Regions from separate parts of the Aminobacter aminovorans genome, predicted to be linked through region 3. Evidence: predicted binding sites of a transcription regulator. Region 3 holds the regulator's gene; each other region holds the start of a gene.
What was found. The regulator PhoB, encoded in region 3, activates phosphate uptake and scavenging genes when phosphate is short. The targets are predictions, from matches to a motif close to TGTCATNNANCTGTCAT.

Region 1 (3,333 bases), on a different contig from region 3:
CTCGCTGATGTCGAGCGATATGTCCTTCAACGCATGGAAATCGCCGAAGGCTTTCCAGACGTTTGCGATCTTGAGATAGGCTGGCTTCACGTTCTGGCTGACGGCGGTCATGGCGCTCACTTCAGTCGGAATTCGCGGCTGCCCGGCGAGGGTTTCGTGTCTCATCGTAACCATCCGGCTTGGGGGCAAGGGTGCGGGCGCAGCACGAGGCGACGCCCGCATGTCGAGGCTGGCTGAAGGTCAGCTCTTCGGCTCGGACTTCGAGTCGTAGCGCTTGGTCCATTCCTCGAGGATGGTGTTGCGGTTGTTGGCCGCCCATTCGAAGTCGTTCTTGATCATCCTGGCTTCGATGTCGGCAGGCAGGTGCTGCACCGGCTTGGCGACGCCGGGCATGGCGACGACCGCATAGCCGACATTGTACATCTCGTTGGCCTTCTTCGAGACCGACCAGTCGAGCAGGGTCTTGGCAGCTTCTTCCTTGGACGTGCCGGCAACGATTGCCGAGGCTTCCATGTCCCAGCCGATACCTTCCTCGGGGATGATGATGTCGATGGGCGCACCTTCAGCCTTCGACTTGGCGGCGCGGAACTCGAAGGAGATGCCGATCACGGTTTCACCTGCAGCCGCCATCTTGCACGGCTTTGAGCCGGAATGTGTGTAGGCGGCAACGTTCTGGTGCAGGCCGTCCATATAGGTCCAGCCGTCCTTCTCGCCGAACAGCTGCAGCCAGCTCGATACATCGAGATAGCCGGTGCCTGATGACGCGGGGTTCGGCATCACCACATGGCCCTTGTATTCGGCCTTGGTGAGGTCCTTCCAGCTCTTCGGCGCGGTCAGGCCAAGCTTCTGGCCTTCGACGGTGTTGAAGCAGATCGAAGCCGCCCAAGCATCCATGCCGACCCAGCTTGGTGGGCTGTCGCTGTCGACGAAATTGGGCTTCAGCTGGTCGGCGCCCTTGGGCGCATAGGCTTCCAGCATGCCCTCGGACTTGAGTACCAGAAGCGAAGTGGCGGCGAGGCCCCAGACAACGTCGGCCTGCGGGTTGTCCTTCTCGGCGAGCAGCTTGGCGGTGATGACGCCGGTCGAGTCGCGGATGAAGTTCAGCTTGATGTCGGGATGGTCCTGGTTGAACGTCTCGGCATAACGCTTGAGGTCTTCCGCCTCGATGGCGGTGTAGACCGTAAGCTCGGTCTCCGCCCAGGCCGCCGATGACATCAGCATCGCCGCAAAGGCGGCAAGCGCGAAGGTTTTCTTCTGGTTCATTGAATTGGCTCCCATTTGAATCGCTTAGGCACGTTCTGATTGGGAGAGGTCTTGTCGGGTCGCGTTTTCAGCTGTGCCCGTTTTGCGCCTCGTCCATGGTCGATAGTGGGAACGGGCGTTCAATAAGTAAAATCTATTCTTTTTATGATCTGGTAGGCTGAGCTTATGCGATGCACAGGGTTGCGACAGGCATGTGACAAGGCTGCCGCGTGCGTGTGCATCGCTGCCATTTTTTGTGCCGAGAAGCGAAATTTGCCGAACTGTCAGCCCGAGAAGGCGAGCGCAACAACGCCGCCGGCAACGATGGCGGCCGAAACGATGCGGGCCTGCCAGGGTCGCTCGCCGAAAATGAACAGGCCGATCAGGGCCGCGATGATGACGCTCGATTCACGCACGGCCGAAACCGCGCCCAAGGGCGCGATGGTCTTGGCGTAGATGACGAGGCCATAGGCGGAGACCGCGCCCAGGCCGCCGACGAGACCTAGCATGATGGTCTTGCGGTCGATGGTGTGGGTCGTTCCGCGTCGCCGGAACAGCACGAATAGCGTGACCGGAAATTCCAGCAGGAACAGCCAGCCCATATAGCCGAACGGGCTGTCGGACAGGCGCACGCCGATACCGTCGATGACCGAATAGGACGCGATCAGCACGCCGTTGATGGCGGCGGCACCGACCGCCCGCGGATCGGCATGGGCCGCACCCCGCTGGAAGGCAAGGAAGGCGATGCCGAAGGTGATCGCGCCAAGCCCGACCCAGCCGAGCGGCGGCAGTGTTTCGCCGATCATCACATAAGCGCCGAAGGCGACAAGCGCCGGCGCCAGGCCCCGGGCAATAGGGTAGACCTGGCTCAAGTCGCCCAGGCGATAGGACTGGAACAGGAAGACGTAGTAGCCGTAGTGGATGACCGTCGACAGGAAGATGTAGATCCAGCTCGCTTGCGACGGCGGCGTGGCGAAGCACACCAGCACGAGCCCGAGCGCGGCATGCGTGGCGGACACCGCTGCCAGGACGACGGCGCGGTCCGTCGCCGCCTTGACGACCGCGTTCCAGCTCGCATGCAGCAAGGCTGCCACCAGCACGATGGTAAGGGCGAAACCGGACATCGGTCAGGCTTTCGAGGTGGGCAGGCGAAAAAGGGGAGAGGGCAGCGATCCAGTCAATCTCGCCCCGGCAGTTGGCAATGGCATTTCCCCTCCAAGCAAATGAGGGGGCACCAGGCCCCCTCATCGACACTCATCTGATTTGCCGGCTCAAGACAAGGCTCAGGCCCAGGGCAAAGAGAAGGTCTTGACGTTGGTGAAGCTTTTCATCGCTTCGATGACGCCTTCCTTGTAGCCGTTGCCCGAGTCCTTGATCCCGCCAAATGGCGACATCTCGATGCGGTATCCCGGGACTTCCCAGATATTCACCGTGCCGACCTGCAGGCCGGCGATGTATTTCTGCATGCGCCGGAAGTCGTTGGTGCAGACGCCTGGGCAGAGGCCGAAGGTGGTGCAGCGATCGGCTCGTCCCCCGAGTTCTTGGTCGCGCCGGCGACAGCCGAATCGGCCGCCCTGGCGACATCGTCAGCGGACAGTTCGTTGAGGCAGATCGGTGGGTAGTTGCCGCCGAGTTCCTGCACCTGGCACTTGTAGCCGGCAGTGCGGGTCGGCTGGCGGCATCGATCGGTTCATCAACAGTCCCCCCAAAGCGGCGGGCCAACCGTGCCCTACCGCAATTTGCGATCCTTGGCTTGCGCTGCCAGCAGCACGAACGACACCGCCAATATCGAAGCCAGGAAGATCGAGCCCGACAGGGCATAGATCGTCGGCGAGGCGCCTGAGTTCATCTTGCCAAACATTGCCAATGGCAGCGTGTTCTGCCGCCCCACCAGATAGAAGGCCCGGCCGAATTCATTCAGGGACAGCAGGAACGAGAAGATGAAGGCAGCCACCAGGCCTGGCTTGATCAGTGGCAATGTCACGTCGACCAGTTGGCGCCACCAAGAAGCGCCGAGATCGGATGCGGCAAGCAGGTAAGAACGCCTGACGGCTGCCATGCTGGTGAGGATGACGGTGAAGGCGAATGGCA
Region 2 (3,333 bases), on a different contig from region 3:
ACGATCTGCGGATAGACGGCTGCACCTTCGCCGAGTTCATAGACCATGACATGCGAACGGGCGAGGCCGTCCTCGACGAGGTCCGTCTCGTTGGCGGTGACCAGCAGGTTGCGCTGCGGGATGGCAACGAGGCCCTCCGGTCCGATACCCGAGGGCAGGAGCTGGACGAATTCAGGCTCCTTGCCGGTGTCCTTGTAGACGCCGATCAGCGACGCGCGTTCGGCGGCAACGAAGATGTATTTCTGATCGCCGAACTGGGCGAACTCCAGGCCTTCCGGCTCGATGCCCTTCTTGTTGCGGGCATCGGGATAGTGGCCGGCGGCGGCCGCCTGGTATTCGAAGGCGGGTCCGGACTCGTAGAGCACTTCGCCTGATTTGGAGAAGATGGTGAAGCCGCGCGCACCGCCCTTGTAGTCGCCTTCATTGGCAACGACGAGACGATCATTGTCGAGCCATTTCACCGCATCGGGTTCGCGAGGTGCGTTCTCGACCTTGCCGGTGAAGCTGAGCGCGCCGTCCTTCTTGGTGTCGACGTTCTCGAGTGTCACGTCACCAGCCGAAAAATGCGCGACGATCTTCCCCGAGGCGGCTTCGACGATGGCGATGTGGTTGTTTTCCTGCAGCGTGACGGCGATCTCGCCGGCTTCGTTGAAGGCGACGAACTCCGGCTCCGGATCTTCCGGCGAAACCGCTGCGATGCCGGTCAGGTCGACCGTCCTGATCGAAGCGCAGTCCACCCAACCGTCCTTAAGAGACACGATCTTGAGGTTGCCGGCGGGCAGTTGCGGCAGGGCGCCTTCGTTCAGCTCTTCGTCGCGCTCGTTTTCGATGGCAATGGCGAGGAACTTTCCATCCTTGCTCAGCGCCACGGAGTCGGGCTGGCCGCCGAGATCGCAGGAGGCCTCGATCGCCTTGGAGGCGAGGTCGATGATGGTCAGATTGCCCGAGGGCTCTTGCTTGTTCTTCGAGGTGTTGACGCCGGCGAAGACCTTGCCGCCCAGCACCGTGACGGAGGTCGGCTCGCCTTCGATCTTGACGATGCCGGCGGCCTTCGGTGCCTTGGCGTCGGTGATGTCGATGAAGCCGACTGCGCCGAGCGGGCTGTCGGAATAGACCAGCGTCATGCCATCTTCGGACGCGGCGATGATTTCAGACGACGTCAGGGTTGCGGCGTCTACGCCAGCCGGCAGATTGGTCGCGACCGGAAAGGTGGCGATCCGGTTGAAAGCCTGGTCGGCATAAGCAGGGAAGACTGCGGACGCCGCCAGCGCGGACGTCAAAAGCAGGAGCTTGCGTGACATGGGAAACCTCTTTGCCTGAACGGAATTGCGGTCTTCGTTTGGGGCAATGAGATTTCAGCGCGATGACAACAGGATGATGGTTTCATGACAAGGAACAACGAGCGCCCATGTCGATGACGCAAGTAACGCCGGCTGAAAAAAACCTCCCGGGCGACGATCGCCGCCCGGGACGCCTTGCTGGGTCAGGACGGTGTCGACCACTGGCCGCCCTTGTAGAGGCGCGTGGCGTTGGTCGATGTGAGGTCGATCTCGGTGGACATGGAGCGGGCCGAGCTGAACATCGTCGAGGTCCTGCTGGAACCACACCATCACCGTGCCGACAGGGGTCAGCGTGACCGAACCCTGAACCATGCCCTGCGATAGCCCATTGGTATCGCTGCAAAGTCGCACTTCAAGGTAGAACCCACCGCGCTACAACCAATTGCCGCGTAATCTATCTTATGGAACTCGTCATTACGCTGCGACCGGAAACTTCTTGTGCGTCACTCCGGAAGACCAGCCCTGCGAAAACCTTCGACGAAATGCGCAAGCGTGGCAGCGTCGCGGAACGGCTCAGTCGCAACCCAGTGGCGGGTGGTGTATTCGGGGTTGCCGACAAGAAACAGTTCGGCTTCCGCACGTGCGTCGTCGAGCCTGCCCAGTTGGGCGAGGCTTGCCGCCAGGAAACGACGCGAGCTCGTGCGATAGGTCTCGTCCCTGAGCAGCGTCTCGACGGCCGCTTCGTAGTCCCGGGCGGCATACTGCGCCTGGCCAAGCGTCAGATAGTACCAGCTTGCCGGAAACGGGTTCAGCCGAAACGCCTTACGGATGTGATCGAGGCCTTCGTCGATCCGGCCAGCAAGGATCGCGATGTCGGAAAGTGCCGCCCAGGTGTCGGCTTCATTCGGGTCGAGCTTGATCGCCCTGGCGAACTCCGCATCGGCCTCGGCGAAGCTTTTGTGGTAGGCAAGCAGATATGCCAGCACCCAGCAGCAGCCGGCGTCGCCGGGATCGAGCGCCACAGCCTTGCGCGCAAGGTCGAGCGCGACCTTGCGGGTGGGTTCTGCCGGTCCGCCGCTGTGCACCCATCCCATCCAGTGGTTCATGGCAAGCCAGCGATGGGCCTCGGCATAGTCAGGATCGAGCGAAATCGCCCGCGTCAGCATCAGATGCGCTTCACGCGCCGCTTGCGGTGAATCGTCCATCAGCTTGCGGGCGCGGACGCACAGGTCGTAAGCCTCAAGGCTTTTGGGCCGGATCCGCGGCGGCGGGGTGCGCAGCCGGCCAAGCAACGCCTCGACGATCTTGCCGGTGACTTCGTCCTGAACGGCAAAGATATCGGCCAGGCCGCGATCGAAACGCTCCGCCCAGAGATGATCGCCGTTCACCGCATCGACTAGCTGGGCATTGATACGCACCCGCCCCGCGGCGCGCCGGGCACTGCCTTCAAGCAGGTAGCGCACGCCGAGTTCGCTTGCGATCATGCGCACGTCCATCGCCCTCCCCTTGTATGCAAAGGACGAGTTGCGCGCGATGACGAACAGGCCGGGAACCCTGGAGAGATCGGTGATCAGGTCCTCGGTCAAGCCATCGGCGAACGACTCCTGCTCTGGATCTGTGCTGACGTTGACAAAGGGCAGCACGGCAATCGACGGCTTGTCGGGTAGCGGCAAAGGTTTTCGCCTGGCTTCGCCTAGCTGTTCGACCAACCCCGTGAAACGGTAGCCGACGCGCGGAACCGTGGAGATCCATTCACCGCCGTCGGCCGTGAGACCAAGCCATTTTCTGAGCTGTGCGATCTGAACGGTGAGGTTGCCTTCCTCGACCAAGGTGTCCGGCCAGGCCGCATCCATCAGTTCGGCCTTGCCGAGGATCTCGCCCGATCGCCCGACCAGTGCTGCGAGCAACTTCAGCCCGCGGTGGCTTATGGCAACGGGTTCATCGTTCCGGAGCAATGTTCCAGCGTCCGGATCAAGCACGAACGGACCAAAGGCGAAACGCGCTCCCTGCATGCCGCGCATCTATAGCCGGTTTGGAAGTTTTTGGAACTATT
Region 3 (3,333 bases):
CGCAACCGCGCCATGGTTATATCCGCTGTTCGCCGTGCCAGCCAGCCGTCGCGCACCGAAATCGCCGCCACCACCGGCCTCAGCCACTCGACGATCTCGACGATTTCCTCCGATCTCATATCGGAAGGCATCCTTGCTGAAGCCAAGGTCAGCGAGCCGGTTTCGATGAAGCGGGGCCGGCCGCAGGTTGGGCTGATGCTCGAACCCAATGCCGCGTCGATCGTTGCCATCGTGCTCTCGCTCAACAGCCTGTCGGCCGCCGTCATCGACTATGCCGGCAACACGACCGCAGAGGAAACGAAGCGGCTGGTGACCCAGAAGATGACCGCGGAGGCATTGCTCGACGAGTGCAGCGCCATGATCCGCCGCCTGATCGACGATGCTGCTGCTTCCGGCGGGCCGGTGCTGCGCATCGCCATGGCTGTCCAGGGCATCACCGATGCCGCTTCGCGCAAGCTGTTGTGGTCGCCGATCACCGAGCATGACGACCTGCCTTTCGCCGACCGGTTCGAGAAGGAATTCGGCGTACCGGTGTCGGTCGAAAACGATTGCAACATGATCGCCGAAGCGCTGCGTTGGCGCGACCCGGTGCGCTATCGCGACGATTTCATCGCCATCCTTCTGTCGCACGGCATCGGCATGGGCCTGGTCGTCAAGGGCGAGCTGTTTACCGGCACGCAATCGTCGGGCGCAGAGTTCGGCCACATGGTCCACCGACCGGACGGCGCGCTCTGCCGCTGCGGCCGCCGCGGCTGCATCGAGGCTTATGCCGGCAACTACGCCATCTGGCGCAACGCCAGAATTGGCGACGAGAATGCCGAGCCTCTGGCCGACCTGTCCGACGACGACATCAGAGCGATTGCCGACGCCGCCCGCGACCATGACGGTCCCGAGCGCGAGGCCTTCCGCAAGGCCGGTGAGGCGATCGGCTTCGGTTTAGGCTCGATGTTCGCCTTGTTCGACCCCGCCCCCCTCGCCTTCGTCGGCGTCGGCGCAACGGCCTTCGACATCATGGAGCCGCATGTACGCGCAGCCATCGCCAAGACGGCAGGCGGGCTGCACTCGAAAGCGATCTCGTTCGACACCGAACCCAACGAGGTTCCGCTCAAGCGGGAAGGCGCGATGATGCGCGCCCTGCTTGCCGTCGATCAGGAGATCTTTGCCGCAGGCACCGCCCCACGCCGCGCCGATACCGACGGCGCCTAGCCTGGGGCGAAACGGACAAGGCGTGGTCTCTAGTCTTCGCGGATCGCGTAGCCGGCACCGCGGATGGTGCGGATCACGTCGGGCATGCGGCCGTTGTTGACCGCCTTGCGCAGGCGTCCGACATGGACGTCGACGGTGCGCTCGTCGATGTAGATCGTCTCGCCCCAGACATTGTCGAGCAACTGGCTGCGTGAGAACACCCGGCCCGGATGCCGCATCATGAATTCGAGCAGGCGGAACTCGGTCGGGCCGAGCTTGATCTCGCTCTTCTTGCGGTAGACCCGATGCGACTCGCGGTCGAGCATGATGTCGCCGACCTTGAGCACCGACGACAGCACCTCGGGCTTGGCCCGGCGAAGCAGCGCCTTGACGCGCGCCATGAACTCCGGCGTCGAGAACGGTTTGACCAGATAGTCGTCGGCGCCGGTCGAAAGCCCGCGCACGCGGTCGCTCTCTTCGCCGCGCGCGGTCAGCATGATGATCGGCAGGCGTTCGGTGTCTGGCCGCATCCTGAGCCGGCGGCACAGTTCGATGCCTGACAGCGCCGGCACCATCCAGTCGAGCACCAGAAGATCGGGCACGTTTTCCTGGAGCCGGATCTCGGCCTCGTCGCCACGCGTGACGACCTCGACCTGGTAACCTTCGGATTCGAGATTGTAGCGAAGCAGCACGCCCAGCGGCTCTTCGTCTTCGACGACCATGACCTTGGGAGCGATCATCGGCTATACCTTGTCCTGGCGCATGGTCGCTTCCGGACCATACGCTGATTTAACCTATGCAGCGCCCCCGCGCCAAACGCATGCGGTTGCGGAAATGCTCAGGCCGGAACCGTCGTCGTGGTCTCGTCGACCTTGGGCCGGTTCAGCGGCAGCTGCGTACCTGTCACGACGAAATAGGCGTTCTCGGCGATGTTGGTGACATGGTCGCCGATACGCTCGAGATTCTTGGCGCAGAACAGCAGATGCGTGCAGGCCGTGATGTTGCGCGGATCTTCCATCATGTAGGTCAGGAGTTCGCGGAACACGGCGGTGTACTGGATGTCGATCTTCTGGTCGTCGGCGCGCAGATCCTTCAGGCCCTCGGCCTGGCGCGCGACATAGAGATCGACGACGCCGCGAACCTGGCCGAGCACCAGTTGCGCCATCGCGTCGATCGAATGCGAGAGGTTGCGCGGCGTCGGCGACTGGCCGACGGCGCCTACACGCTTGGCGATGTTCTTGGCAAGGTCGCCGATGCGCTCGAGATCGCCCGCCATGCGGATTGCGCCGACGACGGCGCGCAGGTCCTGCGCCATCGGCTGGCGCTTGGCGATCAGCGTGATCGCCGAATTGTCGAGATCGCGCTGCTTGGCATCCATGATCGTGTCATCGGCAACGACGTTCTGCGCCAGCGCCTGGTCGGACGACAGAAGCGCGCGGATGGCGCCTGCCACCATCGCGCCGGCGAGATCGCCCATGTCGCGGATGAGCTGGTCGACGTGCTGGAGTTCCTCGTCAAAGGACCGGACTGTATGTTCGCCCATGATTTCTTCCTCGTCTCGTGTGCGGCGGCGCAAACTCACTCAGCCGAAGCGGCCGGTAATGTAGTCCTGCGTCCGCTTGTCGTCGGGGTTGGTGAACATCTTGTCGGTCGGGCCTTCCTCGACGAGATAGCCGAGATGGAACATCGCCGTACGCTGCGACACGCGTGCCGCCTGCTGCATCGAGTGGGTGACGATGACGATCGTGTAGTTCTCGCGCAGTTCGTCGATCAGCTCTTCGACCTTCGCGGTAGCGATCGGATCGAGCGCCGAGCAGGGCTCGTCCATCAGGATCACCTCGGGGGAGACGGCGATGGCGCGCGCGATGCACAGCCGCTGCTGCTGGCCGCCCGACAGGCCAGTGCCTGGCTCGTTGAGGCGGTCCTTGGCCTCGTTCCACAGGGCGGCTTTCTGCAGGCTCTTCTCAACGATAATGTCGAGCTCGGCCTTGTTCTTGGCAAGGCCATGGATACGCGGGCCATAAGCGACATTTTCGTAGATCGACTTCGGGAACGGGTTCGGCTTCTGGAACACCATGCCGACACGGGCACGCAGTTCGACCACGTCGATCTTGGGATCGTAGATGTCTTCGTTGTCGAGAGTGATCT
Region 4 (3,333 bases), 1.1 Mb from region 3:
GGCGGCACGGCGAATATCTCGTAGAAGGCGCGAACCTCGGCCTGGGAGACGACACCGTCGGCCTTGGCCATCTTGGCCGACAGCGCAATCATCGCCACCGAAAACGCCACCCGACGGCGGGTTTCCGCATCTCCGGAAAAGACGGTGCGCACGGCTTCCACGACGTCCGCGACGCCATTTGCCGCCGACGCAGAGATACGTGCGATGAAGTCGCCGAGACGGTCCCAAATCGACATGGCCGCTTCTTAGGATGAAACATTCGCAAATGCGAGATGCCATTGCGCGCGCGGCATAACTTTGTCGGCAACAATCCGGCATCTGGACCAAGATTCTGGACCAATGGAATTTTCACGACGCAAAAGCCAAGTGTCGGTATCGATCTGCGCCATGGACGCGCGCAACACCACCCAACCGGCACACACAGCTTCCCGCGAAACGATCGGGCTTGCCCTGGGCACGCTCGGCGTCGTCATCTTCGGCGGCACCTTGCCGGCGACGCGCGTTGCGCTGGCAACCTTTTCGCCATGGTTCGTCACCCATGGCCGTGCCGCCATGGCCTCGCTGGCCGCGGCCTTGCTGCTGCTGGTCCTGCGCAAGCGGTTTCCGAAGGACGATGCGCCGGCATTGTTCCTCGCCGGCCTGCTCCTGGTCTTCGGCTTCCCGATCTTCTCCTCCATCGCCATGCAGACGGTGCCGGCCTCGCATGGCGGCGTGGTGCTCGGCGTGCTGCCGCTGACCACCAGCATCTTTGCCGCCGTCATCGGCGGCGAGCGGCCATCGGCCTTCTTCTGGATTTGCGGCGTCGCGGGTGCCGTGCTCGTCGTCACCTTCGCCATCAGCGACAGCGGCATGCAACTTTCATCAGGTGATCTGTTCCTGTTCCTCGCGGCGCTCTCGGCGAGCCTTGGCTACGTCGTGTCCGGCAAGCTGTCTCGCCGCATGCCGGGTTGGGAGGTCATCTGCTGGTCGCTGATCCTGACCGCGCCGATCTCGATTCCCGGAGCATTGTTGAGCTGGCATCCCGAGTTCGCCGCCGCCTCGTCAGCGCAGACATTTGCCTTTTTCTACCTGTGTTTCGGCTCGATGTTCCTCGGCTTCTTCGCCTGGAACGTCGGTCTCGGCATGGGCGGCATTGCCCGCGTCAGCCAGGTTCAGTTGTTGCAGTCCTTCGTCACCCTCGCCATCTCCGCCTTCCTGCTTGGCGAACATGTCGGCGCGAGAACGCTCATATTCGCTCTCGCCGTCATCGCGATCGTGGCGCTTGGCCGCCGCGCCCGGGTGACGCGCTAAGCTCGACACAAAAGAAAAGCCCGGAGCGACTGCTCCGGGCTTGCCTCCTCCCGCAACTTTACTGGGCGGGCGCAGCCGGCTCGACAGGCTTGGGCTGCATCGGTTCGGTGTTCTGCATCTCGCCACTCGTGCCGCTGTCCGGCGTCGGCGTGATGCTCTTGGTCGTGGTGTCATCTGTCGCCGGCGGCGATGCCTCGGGCGTCGCGGGTGTCGGCGTCACAGGTGCCGGCTGCTCGGTCACAGGTGGCTTCACGCTTTCGGTAGTCGTGCTGTCGGTGTTGCTGTCGCTACAGGCGGCAACGCCAAACAGCGCAATGGCGGAAACCGACGCGAGAATGAGCTTCTTCATAATGATCTCCTTTCGAGAACGGCCCGCCGAGCGGGCGTCGGAGATAAAATGCGCAGGTCCCCGCACGGTTTCGTAACGTTCGGAGTCGGTCTGTCACACAAGCACCTGTCGTGCCGCCGTCATCGCCCCGTCACCGCGGTGTCACGCCGGTACGTTACCCGCTGCGCCCAACAACGAAGCGGGGAATCGCATTTCCATGACTGACGTTTCCGGAGAACTTGTCTTTCGTCGCGGCAAGAAAGTTGGAAAGGCGGTCTACCAGAACCGCGCCCTCTCAAAGGAAGGGCTGTCCGAGCGGCTCTTTGCGCTGCTGTTTTCGGGCCTCGTCTATCCACAGATCTGGGAAGACCCCGACGTCGACATGGAAGCGATGCAGCTTGGCGAGGGCCACAAGGTCGTCACCATCGCCTCAGGCGGCTGCAATATCCTTGCCTATCTCACCCGGTCGCCAGCCAGGATCGACGCCGTCGATCTCAACGGCGCCCATATCGCACTGAACCGGATGAAATTGGCTGCCGTACGCCACCTGCCGACGCAGAGCGATCTCTTCCGCTTCTTCGGTGAAGCCGATGTCAAGCACAACTCGCATGCCTATGATCGCTTCATCGCGCCGCATCTCGATGCCTCGAGCCGCGCCTATTGGGAACGCCGCAGCTGGCGCGGCAAGCGCCGCATCGCCACCTTCGACGGCAATTTCTACAAGACCGGCCTGCTCGGCCTGTTCATCGCCGCCGGCCACCGCGTCGCCAAGCTTTACGGCGTCGACCCCGCCGCCATCATGGCGACCGGCAGCCAGCAGGAGCAGCGCCGCTTCTTCGACGAAAAGATCGCGCCGGTGTTCGAACGCCGCATGCTGCGCTTCATCACCGCGCGCAAATCCTCGCTGTTTGGTCTCGGCATTCCGCCGGCGCAATACGACTCGCTGCTGACTTCCGGCGACGGCTCGATGGCCGGCGTGCTCAAGGCCAGGCTCGAGAAACTTGCCTGCGACTTCCCGCTCGAAAACAACTATTTCGCCTGGCAGGCCTTCGCCCGCCGCTACCCGAAACCGGGCGAAGCCGCCCTGCCCGCCTATCTCGAGCAGGACAATTACGCCACGATCCGGGCCAACATCGATCGCGTCGCCGTCCACCATGCCAACTTTACCGAGCTGCTGGCCGGCAAGGATGCCGGCTCGGTCGACCGCTACATCCTGCTCGATGCCCAGGACTGGATGAGCGACGACCAGCTCAACGCGCTGTGGACCGAGATCACACGGACCGCCGCATCCGGCGCCCGGGTCATATTCCGCACTGCGGCCGAACCCAGCCTGCTGCCCGGTCGACTGTCGCCGGCATTGCTCGACCAGTGGAGTTACGAGGAGCTGGCATCGCGCGACTACACCGCCCGCGACCGCTCGGCGATCTATGGCGGCTTCCACCTTTATGTGAAGAAATCCCGATGAGCGCGCCCGAGCTTTCGGCCGGCCATTCCGGGCTGATGGACAGCGTCTACCGGCATCAGCGCCACATCTACGACCTGACGCGCAAATATTACCTGCCCGGCCGCGACCGCATGATCTCCGAGCTCGCTCCGCCCAAGGGCGGCACAGCGCTCGAACTCGGCTGCGGCACCGGGCGCAACCTGATCCTCGCTGCAAGGCGTTTTCCCGACGCCCATTTCTATGGCCTCGACATATCAGCCGAGATGCTGGC

Region 1: the regulator PhoB is predicted to act here: its motif matches at 1,446-1,462, upstream of DY201_RS27475 (putative 2-aminoethylphosphonate ABC transporter substrate-binding protein).
Region 2: the regulator PhoB is predicted to act here: its motif matches at 1,375-1,391, upstream of DY201_RS26980 (esterase-like activity of phytase family protein).
Region 4: the regulator PhoB is predicted to act here: its motif matches at 1,746-1,762, upstream of DY201_RS12085 (BtaA family protein).

Annotation. Positions count from the first base shown of each region.
Region 1 covers NZ_UFSM01000003.1:217,003-220,335, reverse strand. The annotation lists gene DY201_RS27480 (putative 2-aminoethylphosphonate ABC transporter ATP-binding protein) at 1-165, opposite strand, end outside; gene DY201_RS27475 (putative 2-aminoethylphosphonate ABC transporter substrate-binding protein) at 241-1,263, opposite strand; gene DY201_RS27470 (DMT family transporter) at 1,527-2,366, opposite strand; partial or broken gene DY201_RS27465 (aldehyde dehydrogenase family protein) at 2,526-2,902, opposite strand; gene DY201_RS27460 (ABC transporter permease) at 2,972-3,333, opposite strand, start outside.
Region 2 covers NZ_UFSM01000003.1:95,877-99,209, forward strand. The annotation lists gene DY201_RS26980 (esterase-like activity of phytase family protein) at 1-1,301, opposite strand, end outside; gene DY201_RS26985 (winged helix-turn-helix domain-containing tetratricopeptide repeat protein) at 1,784-3,301, opposite strand.
Region 3 covers NZ_UFSM01000001.1:1,388,276-1,391,608, reverse strand. The annotation lists gene DY201_RS06860 (ROK family protein) at 1-1,206, shown strand, start outside; gene phoB (phosphate regulon transcriptional regulator PhoB) at 1,236-1,925, opposite strand; gene phoU (phosphate signaling complex protein PhoU) at 2,024-2,728, opposite strand; gene pstB (phosphate ABC transporter ATP-binding protein PstB) at 2,768-3,333, opposite strand, start outside.
Region 4 covers NZ_UFSM01000001.1:2,481,277-2,484,609, reverse strand. The annotation lists gene DY201_RS12100 (J domain-containing protein) at 1-236, opposite strand, end outside; gene DY201_RS12095 (DMT family transporter) at 388-1,290, shown strand; gene DY201_RS12090 (hypothetical protein) at 1,349-1,639, opposite strand; gene DY201_RS12085 (BtaA family protein) at 1,836-3,083, shown strand; gene DY201_RS12080 (class I SAM-dependent methyltransferase) at 3,080-3,333, shown strand, end outside.